DNA from 2 places in the Nocardioides houyundeii genome. Region 1 is predicted to be linked to the other one. Evidence: predicted binding sites of a transcription regulator. Region 1 holds the regulator's gene; the other holds the start of a gene.
The links. The regulator HrcA, encoded in region 1, represses chaperone genes, less so after heat shock. The targets are predictions, from matches to a motif close to TTGGCACTCGNNNNNNNCGAGTGCCAA.
Positions count from the first base shown of each region.

Region 2: groES (co-chaperone GroES) is a predicted target of HrcA. The motif match lies at 4,031-4,057, and genes of this name have one in related genera.

Region 1 is NZ_CP025581.1:2,467,076-2,473,171, reverse strand. It holds gene C0R66_RS11855 (AMP-dependent synthetase/ligase) at 1-770, shown strand, start outside; gene hemW (radical SAM family heme chaperone HemW) at 878-2,098, shown strand; gene C0R66_RS11845 (DUF3097 domain-containing protein) at 2,116-2,982, opposite strand; gene C0R66_RS11840 (hypothetical protein) at 3,039-3,284, opposite strand; gene C0R66_RS11835 (MBL fold metallo-hydrolase) at 3,346-4,095, opposite strand; gene hrcA (heat-inducible transcriptional repressor HrcA) at 4,228-5,253, shown strand; gene dnaJ (molecular chaperone DnaJ) at 5,290-6,096, shown strand, end outside.
Region 2 is NZ_CP025581.1:2,866,215-2,872,310, forward strand. It holds gene guaB (IMP dehydrogenase) at 1-126, opposite strand, end outside; gene C0R66_RS13680 (hypothetical protein) at 224-1,732, shown strand; gene groL (chaperonin GroEL) at 1,829-3,454, opposite strand; gene groES (co-chaperone GroES) at 3,540-3,836, opposite strand; gene C0R66_RS13695 (THUMP-like domain-containing protein) at 4,086-5,270, shown strand; gene C0R66_RS13700 (glycoside hydrolase family 3 protein) at 5,304-6,096, opposite strand, start outside.

The DNA of each region.
Region 1 (6,096 bases):
GTCGCGTCCGGTTCTTCATCTCCGGGGCGGCAGCGCTCAACCAGGACATCGCGGAGTGGTTCCACGCCGCGGGCATCACGATTCTCGAGGGCTACGGTCTGACCGAGTCCTCCGCCGGCTCCTTCGTCGGGCACCCCGACGACTTCAAGTTCGGCACCGTCGGCACCGTGTTCCCCGGCTCCGAGGTCAAGCTCGGAGACGGCGACGAGGTCCTGATCAAGGGTCCGGGTGTCATGGACGGCTACCACAACCTGCCCGAGGAGACCGCCAAGGCGCTGACCCCCGACGGGTGGCTGCACACCGGCGACAAGGGGTCGCTGGACGAGAACGGCTTCCTGACCATCACCGGTCGGATCAAGGAGCTCTTCAAGACCTCCAACGGCAAGTACGTCGCCCCGCCGGCCATCGAGTCCAAGTTCAAGGCCGTCTGCCCCTACGCGAGCCAGTTCATGGTCTTCGGCGACGAGCGGCCGTACTGCGTGGCGCTGGTCACCCTCGACCCGGACGCCATGGCCGTCTGGGCGGAGGAGAACGGGATGGCCGGGTCGTCGTACACCGACATCGTGCGCAGCGACAAGGTCAAGTCGATGGTCCACGACTACGTCGAGGAGATGAACGGCCAGCTCAACCGCTGGGAGACCGTGAAGAAGTGGGAGCTCCTCGACCACGACCTCACCGTGGAGTCCGGTGAGCTGACTCCCTCGATGAAGGTCAAGCGGAACGTGGTGCAGAAGAACTACACCGACGTCATCGACAAGATGTACGCCTGACCCAGCACCCTTCACCACCTGTGACGACGGGTGCCGGCTGAGCTGCCGGCACCCGTTCGTCATGTCGCCATTGGGCCCTCTTTCCCACGCCGTGGTGGGATGGAGGCGTGCCATCCGTCCAACTCTCCGCCGAGCCGGTCCCCGCCGACGGCGCCCTCCCGGAGGCAGCCCTGCTCGGTGCCGCCGACCGGCCCTTCGGCCTTTACGTGCATGTTCCGTTCTGCCGGGTTCGCTGCGGCTACTGCGACTTCAACACCTACACCGCCACCGAGCTCGGTGACGTGACCGGCGCATCGGTCTCCTCCTACGCCGATGCGGCCATCGCCGAGCTACGGCTGGCCCGCCGGGTCCTCGGGTCCGTCGACCGGCCGGTCTCCACCGTGTTCTTCGGCGGAGGGACCCCCACGCTGCTGCCGCCGGGCGACCTGGGCCGGATCCTCGCCGCCGTGCGCTCGGAGTTCGGCCTGGCCGACGACGCCGAGGTGACGACCGAGGCCAACCCCGACAGCGTGAGCGCAGCGGACCTGGCGCTGCTGCGCGAGTCGGGGTTCACCCGGCTCTCGTTCGGCATGCAGTCGGCCGTGCCCGCGGTGCTGGCGACGCTGGACCGGACGCACGACCCGCTGCGAGTGCCGCTGGCGGTGCAGTGGGCGCGTGCGGCAGGCTTCGAGGAGCTCAGCCTCGACCTCATCTACGGCACGCCGGGGGAGTCGATGGCGGACTGGGCGACCTCGCTGGAGGCGGCACTGGCCAGCGACCCCGACCACGTCTCGGCGTACTCCCTCATCGTCGAGCAGGGGACCGCGCTGGCGCGACGGGTCCGTCGCGGCGAGCTGCCGATGCCCGACGACGACGACCTGGCCGACAAGTACCTGCTTGCCGACGAGCGACTCTCCGCGGCCGGGTTCGACTGGTACGAGGTCTCCAACTGGGCGCGGCGCGAGCGCAGCCGCTGCCGGCACAACTGGCTGTACTGGACCGGCGGGGACTGGTGGGGCGTCGGTCCCGGCGCGCACTCCCACGTCGGCGGAGTCCGGTGGTGGAACGTCAAGCACCCCGCGGCCTACGGTCAGCGGCTGGCCCAGGGCAGCAGCCCGGGGCAGGGCCGGGAGGTGCTGACCGCCGAGGACCGCCACACCGAACGGGTCCTGCTGGAGCTGAGGCTGCGCGAGGGACTGGACCGCGCAGTGCTCGATCCGGCGGGCCGTGCCAGGATCCCGACCGTGCTGGACCGGGGCCTGGCGGTCCTGGAGGGGGAGCGGTTGGTGCTCACCCGTGAGGGCAGGCTGCTGGCTGACGGCGTCGTGCGCGAGCTGCTGCCCGACTGACCAGGACCAGCCGCCCCTCAGGGCGCGGTGACGAAGTCGATGAGCTCCTCGACCCGGCCGAGCAGCGAGGGGTCGAGGTCCTGGAAGCCGCGTACGGCGCCGAGGACGTGCTTCCAGGCCCGGGCGATGTCCGCCTGGTCGCGGTGCGGCCATCCGAGCTGCTGGCAGGTGCCCTTCTTCCAGTCGATCGACCGGGGAACGTCGGGCCAGCGCGAGAAGCCGAGCCTGCTGGGCTTCACCGCCTGCCAGATGTCGATGAACGGGTGGCCCACGATCAGCACGTGCTTGCCCACCTGCGAGCGCATGATGCCCTGGGCGATGCGGCTCTCCTTGGAGCCCGGCACCAGGTGGTCCACCAGCACCCCCACCCGACGGTCCGGTCCCGGCTTGAAGTCGAGCAGGTGGTCGGCGAGGTCGTCGACGCCTCCCAGGAACTCCACGACGACCCCCTCGATCCGCAGGTCGTCGCCCCAGACCTTCTCCACCAGCTCGGCGTCGTGCCGGCCCTCCACGAAGATCCGGCTCTGCCGGGCCACCCGGGCCTTCACCCCGTGCACCGCGACGGAGCCGGACGCGGTCCGGGTCGGCTTGGCCGGGGTCGCCACCTGCACGGGCGGGGTCAGCACGACCGGTGCACCCTCGAGCAGGAAGCCCGGCCCCATCGGGAACGTGCGCCGCTTGGCGCGCCGGTCCTCCAGGGTCAGCGTGCGCAGGTCGCGGTCGATCGCCACGATCTCCCCGCACCACTGGGTCGTCACCTCCTCCACCACCAGACCCAGCTCCGCGGCGTGCTCGGTGGCACGACCGCGTGCGGGCTTGCGCCAGTCGGTGGCGAGGACGTCGGAGCCGTATCGGTCAGTGGGGCGATCAGTGGAGGAAGGCACCAGCCAACGCTAGGCACCCGGTCACCCCGGGCGACGCCGACGCGCCGGGGAGCGGCTCAGGACTGCCCGGGCTCCTGATCCTCGTCCCCGAGCAGGTCCAGCTCCTCGGGACTGCGGGTGGTCGGGTCGTCCGGGTCCAGGGGCCGGGCCAGCGGGTTCTCCTCCGGCCGCAGGTCCTCCGGCAGCTGGTCGTCGTCGACCCCGGCCAGGTTGGGCTGCTCGGGGGCGGTGCCGTTCTCGTCGTCGGCGGTGGCGTCACCGCTGCTCGAGGGGGCGTCGGGCATCTCGGGGGGCTGGCTCATGTCAGGCGAGTACCCAGCGCGGCCCCGGGGCAGTCACACCCGGGCAGTCGGAGCAGGGCAGTCACACCAGGGGCAGGCGCTTCTGGCTGCGTGGCAGCTGCTCGAAGCCACGTGCGACCGCCTCACCCAGCGCCTCCGCGGGGAACGGCCAGGAGCCGGCGCCCAGAGCCTGGACCACCGGGACCCCGCGACCGGCGAGGTCACGGATGGTCTCGGCCACGATGCCGATCTCGGCCCGCTGCTGCTCCACGAAGTCGCGGTCCACCGTGGCTCCGTGTCCGGGCACGACGACCGAGGCGGAGGTGGTCAGGCTCAGCACCACGTCCAGGGCTAGCGGCCACTCGAACGGCCAGGAGTCCTCACCGTAGGAGGGCGGCGCCGACTCCTCGACCAGGTCGCCGGCGAGCAGCACGTCGACGTCCGGCACGCGCACCACGGTGTCGCCGGACGTGTGGCCCCGACCCGGGTGCACCAGCTCGACCGTGCGGCCCCCGAGGTCCAGGACCCGGACCGAGGAGAAGGGGTGGGTGACGTCGACCACCGCGGCGGACTCGTGGGCATGGACCGGGACACCGGCGAAGGCCGGGTTGCCGCCGACGTGGTCGAAGTGGTCGTGGGTGTTGACCACCGCGGTGACCTCGCCCGCTCCGAGGCCCCGCACGTCACGGGCGATCTCGCGTCCCACCGCCTCGGACTCACCGGTGTCGACCAGCAGCACGCCGTCCGCACCGGCCACCACGACGACGTTGACGTCGTGCTGGGCGTACCGTGCCACCCACACGCGGTGTGCCACCTCTGTGAACTCAGCCATGGCGGCGAGCCTAGTCCCGCGTGGCGCGCCTAGTAGACTTGGCACTCGCGGGCCCGGAGTGCCAGTCGTACCGGTCCCGTGCCCTGCCTGCCCATCAGCTCGAACCCCATCATCTCGACGAGGAGTGACCCAGTGTCGGAGGACCGCAAGCTCGCCGTCCTGCGTGCCATCGTGGAGGACTACGTGGCGACCGAGGAGCCGGTGGGTTCCAAGGCGCTGGTGGAACGTCACGGTCTCGGCGTGTCTCCGGCGACGGTGCGCAACGACATGGCGGCACTGGAGGACGAGGGCTTCATCCACCAGCCTCACACCAGCGCTGGCCGGGTGCCCACCGACAAGGGCTACCGCCTGTTCGTGGACCGGCTCACCACGGTGAAGCCGATGAGTGCCGCGGAGCGGCGCGCGATCTCAAGCTTCCTCGACGGCGCAGTCGACCTGGACGACGTGGTGCAGCGCTCGGTACGGACGCTGTCCCAGCTCACCCGCCAGGTGGCAGTGGTGCAGTACCCCACGCTCTCGCGCAGCACCGTCCGCCACGTCGAGGTGGTCGCGCTGGCGCCCACCCGGCTGCTCGTGGTGCTGATCCTGTCCACCGGCCGGGTGGAGCAGCGGCTGGTGGACACCGAGGGGCTGACGCTGGACGACGAGCTGCTCGCGGAGCTGCGCACCCGGGTCAACGGGGCCGCCGGCGGCCAGCGGATCGCCGATGCCGGAACCGCGCTGGCCGCCCTGCCCGACGAGGTCGCGGAGCCCGAGCGGCCCCTGGTCGCCGCCGTCGTCGACGCCCTGGCCGAGGCCATGTCGGACCACCGCAGCGACCAGCGGGTGGCGGTGGGCGGTGCGGCCAACCTGGCGCGCTACGGCGACAGCTTCGAGACCGCCGTGCGTCCCCTGCTGGAGGCCCTGGAGGAGCACGTGGTGCTGCTGAAGCTGCTCGGCGAGGCCACCAGTGGCGGCGCCGTCACGGTGCGCATCGGAGCAGAAGGTCCCTACAGCGAGCTGGCGGCGACCAGCGTGGTCGCGACCGGCTACGGTGCCGGCCCCGACGCGCTCGCGAGCCTGGGCATCGTAGGGCCCACGCGGATGGACTATCCCGGGACGATGGCGGCCGTCAGGGCTGTCGCGCGCTACGTGTCGCGCATCCTCGACGAGGCCTGAGCCCCCCATGCAGATGACAGACGAGAAGGACGAAGTGTGAGCCAGGACCTGTACGAGCTGCTCGGTGTCGCCCGCGACGCCGACGGCGACGCCATCAAGAAGGCCTACCGCCGGCTGGCCAGGCAGCTGCACCCGGACGTCAACCCCGATCCGGAGACGCAGGAGAAGTTCAAGGAGGTCTCGGCCGCCTACGAGGTGCTGTCGGACCCCCAGAAGCGCGCCTACTACGACCGCGGCGGCGACCCCTTCGGGGCTGGCGGCGCCGGCGGGTTCAGCCAGGGTGCGGGCTTCTCGTTCACCGACATCATGGACGCGTTCTTCGGCGGCGGCGCACCCGGCGCCCAGGCCGGTGGCCGCGGTCCGCGACCCCGCACCCGACGCGGGCAGGACGCCCTCATCGCCCTCGAGGTCGAGCTGGCGGAGGCGGCCTTCGGCGTCACGCGCGAGATCAAGGTGGACACGGCCGTGGTCTGCACCGCGTGTCACGGGGCGGGCGCCGCGCCCGGCAGTACACCGGTGCCCTGCGAGACCTGCCGCGGAGCCGGCGAGGTGGCCCACGTGCAGCGCTCGTTCCTCGGCGAGATCAGGACCCTGCGCCCGTGCGCGGCCTGCCGCGGCTTCGGCACGATCATCCCCGACCCCTGCCGCGAGTGCGGTGGCGACGGCCGGGTCCGGTCGCGCCGCACCCTCAACGTGAAGATCCCGCCGGGCGTCGACGACGGCACGCGGGTGCAGCTCGCCGGACAGGGCGAGGTCGGCCCCGGTGGTGGGCCCGCCGGCGACCTCTACGTGGAGATCAGGGTGGCCGAGCACGCCACCTTCATCCGGAACGGGAACGACCTG
Region 2 (6,096 bases), 400 kb from region 1:
CGAGATCTCCCGGGTCAGCCGCGAGGTGGTGTCGATCTCCGACGGGGCCAGATCCGACTCCCCGGGGAGCAGCAGGACGTCGTCATAGGTCAGGCCGAGGCTGGCGAACTTCTCAGGGATCTCCACGCTCACCAGTCTACGTCGGCCCGCCGCGCCGATGCCCCCCGCGCCCGCGGCGGTCGCTAGCATCAGGCGTTCCAGCTGGACCGGAAACGGGAGACGAATGACCTTGGCCACGCCCGCCCTGACGCGTTGGTCGGTCCCCCTGACAGCGCTCGTGGCCTTCCTGCTCCGGCTGCCGGGGCTCGGGACCGCCCTGTCCCCGGACGAGGCGGGGTTCCTCATGGTGGCCCGCACGTGGGTCCCGGAGCCGGGCAGGGTGTACGGCCACTACTTCGTGGACCGGCCGCCCCAGATCATCGCCACGTTCAAGGTGGCCGACGCGATCGGCGGACCGTACGCCCTGCGCCTGGTCGGCGCCCTGGTGTGCGCCCTGCTGGTGCTGCTCGCGGCCAGGATCGCCCTGGTGATCGCCGACGAGCGGGCCGCCCGGTGGACCGCGGTGGTCGTCGCGGCACTGACCAGCAGCACCATGATCAACGCGGACGGGGTCAAGGGTGAGCTGCTCAGCCTCCCGTTCGTGCTGGGAGCGTGCCTGCTGGCGATCCTGGCCCTGCAGCGCCAGTCGATGCCGCTGGCCGCACTGGCCGGGCTCAGCGCCGGAATCGCACCGGGCTTCAAGCAGAACATGCTCGGCGGACTGGTCTTCGCCGCGGCCCTGCTGCTGCTCTCCCTGGCGACCAAGCAGATCAGCGCCCGCACCTTCGCCCGGCTCTCCGTGGCCGGGCTCGCCGGGGCGGCGGTGCCCGCAGTGCTGATGATCGGGTGGGCGCTGCAGAGCGGGGTGCAGCTGGACACCCTGTGGTACGCCATCTACGGCTTCCGCTCCGACGCCGGGGCCGAGCTCGCCTCCACCAGCTCGGAGGCCAACACCGAGCGCGCGTTCATCCTGCTCCTGGCCGCGGTGGGGACCGGGATCCTGCTGGTGATGGGCGTCTTCGTGGTGCTGCTGCGCAAGGTCTGGCGCACCCAGCAGGTGCTCGTCGGGGCGACCCTGGCGCTGTTCCTCTTCGACGCCGTCGCGCTGGTGCTGGGCGGCAGCTTCTGGCTCGACTACCTGTTCGGCCTGCTGCCTGCCACGGTGCTCGCCACCGCCATGCTCGCCGGCCTGCCCGGTCGCAGCGGTCGCGCGATGCGCGTGGTGGTGTGCCTCGCTGCCATCTCCTCCGTCGCCTCCATCGCCACGGTCGGGATCATCACCGCCACCGGGACGGCCTCACGTGGCCAGGCCGACACCGGAGAGGCGATCGCTGCCGTGGCCGAGCCGAGCGACACCGTCACGGTCCTCGGCGGCCGGGCCGACCTGCAGCTGGCCACGGGACGCGAGTCCCCGTACCGACACCTGTGGAGCCTGCCCATGCGGACGCTGGACCCGGAGTACGCCGAGCTCCGCGACCTCTTGGCGAGCCCTGAGGCCCCCACCTGGTTCGTGCAGCTGGTCCCGACCGGGCTGTGGAGCGAGGACGGCGGGGCCAGGCTGCTCGAGGTGCTGCGCGAGCGGTACGACGCTCACGGCTACGGCTGCCACGGCGGGATCATCTGGCTCCGGGACGGGGTGGAGCGGGGACTGCCCCAGGACCACTGTCCGGACGGCACGGCCCCTCACGCCTGAGCGCGCCTGAGCGCCCGGTCGGCCCAGGAACGGCCGAAGGGCCGGACCGCCTGCGAGGCGATCCGACCCTTCGTGGTGGTGCGTGGTGCCGACTGCTCAGTGGCCGTGGCCGTGGCCGTGGCCCGCAGCTGCGGGGGCCTCGTCCTCGTCCTCGGGCTTCTCCACGATGAGCACCTCGGTGGTGAGCAGCATGGCTGCGATGGAGGTGGCGTTGACCAGCGCCGAGCGGGTGACCTTGACCGGGTCCAGGACACCCTGGGCGACCAGGTCGCCGTACTCGTCGGTGGCGGCGTTGTAGCCGTTGCCCACTCCGAGCTCGCGGACCTTGGTGGTGACGACGTAGCCGTTGACCCCACCGTTCTCGGCGATCCAGCGCAGCGGCTCGTCGGCGGAGTTGCGAACGATCCGCACGCCCATCGCCTCGTCACCGGTGAGACCGAGGTTGTCCTCGAGCACCGACACCGCGTGGACGAGGGCGGAGCCGCCGCCGGCGACGATGCCCTCCTCGATCGCGGCACGCGTCGCGGACACGGCGTCCTCGATGCGGTGCTTCTTCTCCTTCAGCTCCACCTCGGTGTGTGCACCGACCTTGATCACGCACACGCCGCCGGCGAGCTTGGCCAGACGCTCCTGGAGCTTCTCGCGGTCCCAGTCGGAGTCGCTGGACTCGATCTCGGCCTTGATCTGGTTGACGCGGCCCTCGACCTCGGTCGCGTCACCGGCACCGTCGATGATCGTGGTGTTGTCCTTGGTGACCACGACGCGACGGGCCTGGCCCAGCACCTCGAGGCCGACCTGGTCGAGCTTGAGCCCGACCTCGGGAGCGACGACCTGACCACCGGTGAGGGTGGCGATGTCCTGCATCATGGCCTTGCGGCGGTCGCCGAACGCGGGGCTCTTGACCGCGACCGCGTTGAAGGTGCCGCGGATCTTGTTGACCACCAGGGTGGAGAGCGCCTCGCCCTCCACGTCCTCGGCCAGGATGAACAGCTGCTTGCCGGCAGCGATCACCTTCTCCAGCAGCGGGAGCAGCTCGGAGACCGAGGAGATCTTGCCCTGGACGAGCAGGATGTAGGGGTCGTCCAGGACGGCCTCCATCCGCTCGGGGTCGCTGACGAAGTAGGCCGAGATGTAGCCCTTGTCGAACTGCATCCCCTCGGTGAACTCCAGCTCGGTGCCCATGGTGTTGGACTCCTCGACCGTGATCACGCCGTCCTTGCCGACCTTGTCGAAGGCCTGGGCCAGGAGGTCGCCGATGTGGGCGTCGCGGCTGGAGATCGTGGCCACCGAGGCCATGTCCTCACGGGTCTCGACCTCACGGGCCGCCTCACGCAGGGCGTCGCCGACGGCCTCGGCCGCGGCGTCCATGCCCCGCTTGAGGCTCATCGGGTTGGCTCCGGCGGCCACGGCGCGCAGGCCCTCGTGGACCATCGCCTGGGCCAGCACGGTGGCGGTCGTGGTGCCGTCACCGGCGACGTCGTTGGTCTTGGTGGCGACCTCCTTGGTGAGCTGGGCACCAAGGTTCTCGAACGGGTCGTCGAGCTCGACCTCACGGGCGACGGTGACACCGTCGTTGGTGATGGTCGGCGCGCCCCACTTCTTGTCCAGGACGACGTAGCGGCCCTTGGGGCCGAGCGTCACCTTGACGGTGTTGGCAAGCTTGTCGACTCCGCGCTCGAGGGCGCGACGAGCGTTCTCGTCGAACTCAAGGATCTTGGGCATGTGGCTCCTTAGGAAGGGGAATGCCCGGACGCCGCGCAGCGGGTGCCATCACTGGCACGCCTGCGCGCGGCGCCCGGGCAGAAGATCAGGAAACGATGGCCAGCACGTCGCGGCCCGACAGGATGAGGAACTCCTGGCCGGAGTACTTCACCTCGGTGCCGCCGTACTTGCTGTAGATGACCTTGTCGCCCACGGAGATGTCCATGGGGATGCGCTCGTCGCCGTCCTCGTTGAAGCGACCGGGGCCCACGGCCACGACCTCGCCCTCCTGGGGCTTCTCCTTGGCGGTGTCCGGGATGACCAGGCCAGAAGCCGTGGTCTGCTCGGCGTCGAGGGGCTTGACGACGATGCGGTCCTCGAGGGGCTTGATGTTGACCGACACAGTGTCGACCTCCACTTTCTCCACGTTGTTCGGGTGCACCCGTGCGTCTGCACGGTGCTGTGATGCGATGTCTGGTTCCACTGTCGTGCGATGTCGTGCAATGTCTGCTTCGCCGGTCAGGACCCGTGCCGTCGCGGGGGTCGCGGGTCGGTCCCGGCGCTGGCACACTCACTGGGAGAGTGCCAGTGCTCACGTTAGCACTCCCCCCGATCGAGTGCCAGCGGCCCCCGACGCTGACAGGATGGGCAGGTGGACCTAGACACCTTCCGCTGGCTGCTCACCGACGCCGGCCAGCGACTGCTCGACCGGGCCACCCATGCCTACGCCGACGTGGACGGCGATCCGCTGCGTGCCGCGGCCGCGGTGCGCAAGATCGAGCCGGACCCCGAGCGGTCCAGCGCCGCTCTCACCCAGGTGCAGCTCCGGGTCCGGGCGGTGCCCAAGTTCGGCGACGAGGCCGTCCGCCTCTACTTCACCCCGGACGCCCTGGAGCAGTCCACCCGACGCCGCGTCGCCGACCACCGCGCCGCCCGGCTGGCCGCCGCCCAGCCCAGCTCGGTGGTGGACCTGGGCTGCGGCATCGGCGGCGACCTGCTCGCCTTCGCCAGGGCCGGGCTGACGGCTGCCGGCGTGGACTCCGACCCGGTGCGCGTGGCCATGGCGGAGGCGAACCTGGCCGCGCTCGGCCTCGCCGGGGCGGTGATGGCGGTGGACGCCACCACCTTGGAGCTCGACGGCTTCGGCGCGGTCTTCGCCGACCCGGCGCGCCGCGGAGCACGTGGCCGCGTCTTCGACGAGCACGGCTGGACCCCGCCGTGGCCCTTCGTCGAGGACCTGCTGCGCAGGACCGCGGTGGTCAAGGTGGCACCCGGGATCCCGCACACCCTGGTGCCCGAGGGCGTCGAGGCCGAGTGGGTCAGCGACCACGGGGAGGTCAAGGAGGCCGCGCTCTGGTCGCCGGGGCTGGCCACCACCCGACACCGGGCGACGGTGATCACCGGCGGCGGGCTGGCGTCGCTGACCTCCGAGGACGACCCCTACGCCGGCCGGGAGCGACCGGTCCGCGAGCTCGGCGCCCACCTCTACGAGCCGGACGGCGCGGTGATCCGGGCCGGGCTCGTCACCGCGGTCGCCGCCGGCGTCGACGGCGGGCTGCTGGACGAGCACATCGCCTACGTCACCTCCGACAAGTCCTTCCGCAGCCCCTTCATGCGCAGCTACTACGTGCTCGACGAGCTGCCCTTCAAGGAGAAGCTGCTGCGCCAGGCGCTGGTGGAGCGCAACATCGGCCCGATCACCATCAAGAAGCGCGGGGTCGACATCATCCCCGAGCAGCTGCGCAAGCGACTGGCCCTGACGGGCGACGAGGAGGCGACCGTGGTGCTGACCCGGGTCGCGGGCGCCGGCAAGGCCCTGCTGGTGCGCCCCTTCTGATCCTCTCCCGGGTCTCGGCTCAGCAGCCGCGGCTCAGCAGCCACGAGCAGGGACGTCGGCGACCTCCACCGGCACCCGTCCCGGGGCGGGACGCCGGCCCAGGAGCACCTCCACCAGCGCGCGCATGGCGCCCGGAGTGGTGCCGTAGGTGGCGACCAGGTGACGCGCGCTCGACCCGGCCAGGACCCAGGGCGCCCCGACCGCCACGGCGACGTCCGCCCGCACGGACCTCGAGGCGCTCCGGAGCAGCGCGACCCGGGTGCCGCGGGGACCGACCCGCAGCCCTGCCGACCGCGCCGCCGCGGTGAAGGCGGCGACCACGTCCCGGTCTCCGACCGGCTGCACCCGCCTGCCCACCAGCCGGCCCTGGCACGTGCGGGACAGCACCGTCACCGCGGCCCGGGACCAGGCCAGCGCCTGGGGGCGGGCACTCCCGGGCGGGGCCCCGCGGGCGTCGCGGTGGTGCAGCAGCAGGGCCACCTGCCGGGCCGCGGCCTGCTCGAGGCGGCGCCGTGTCAGGTCGCCCCGTCGTACGGCGGCCACGATGCCGTTCCGGGCCACGACCGGGTCGGCCGGCATCAGCAGCACGTCGGCGCCCGCACGCAGGGCACGCACCGCGGCACGCGCCGGTCCGTAGGACCGGGTGACCGCCGTCATCGCGAGGGAGTCGGTGACCACCAGGCCGTCGAAGCCGAGATCGGTGCGCAGCAGCCCGGTCACCACGTCCCGCGACAGCGAGGCGGGCACGCCCGGGTCCACCGCGCGCACGTCCAGGTGGCCCACCATCACCGAGGAGCTGCCGGCCGCGACGGCGTCCCGGAACGGG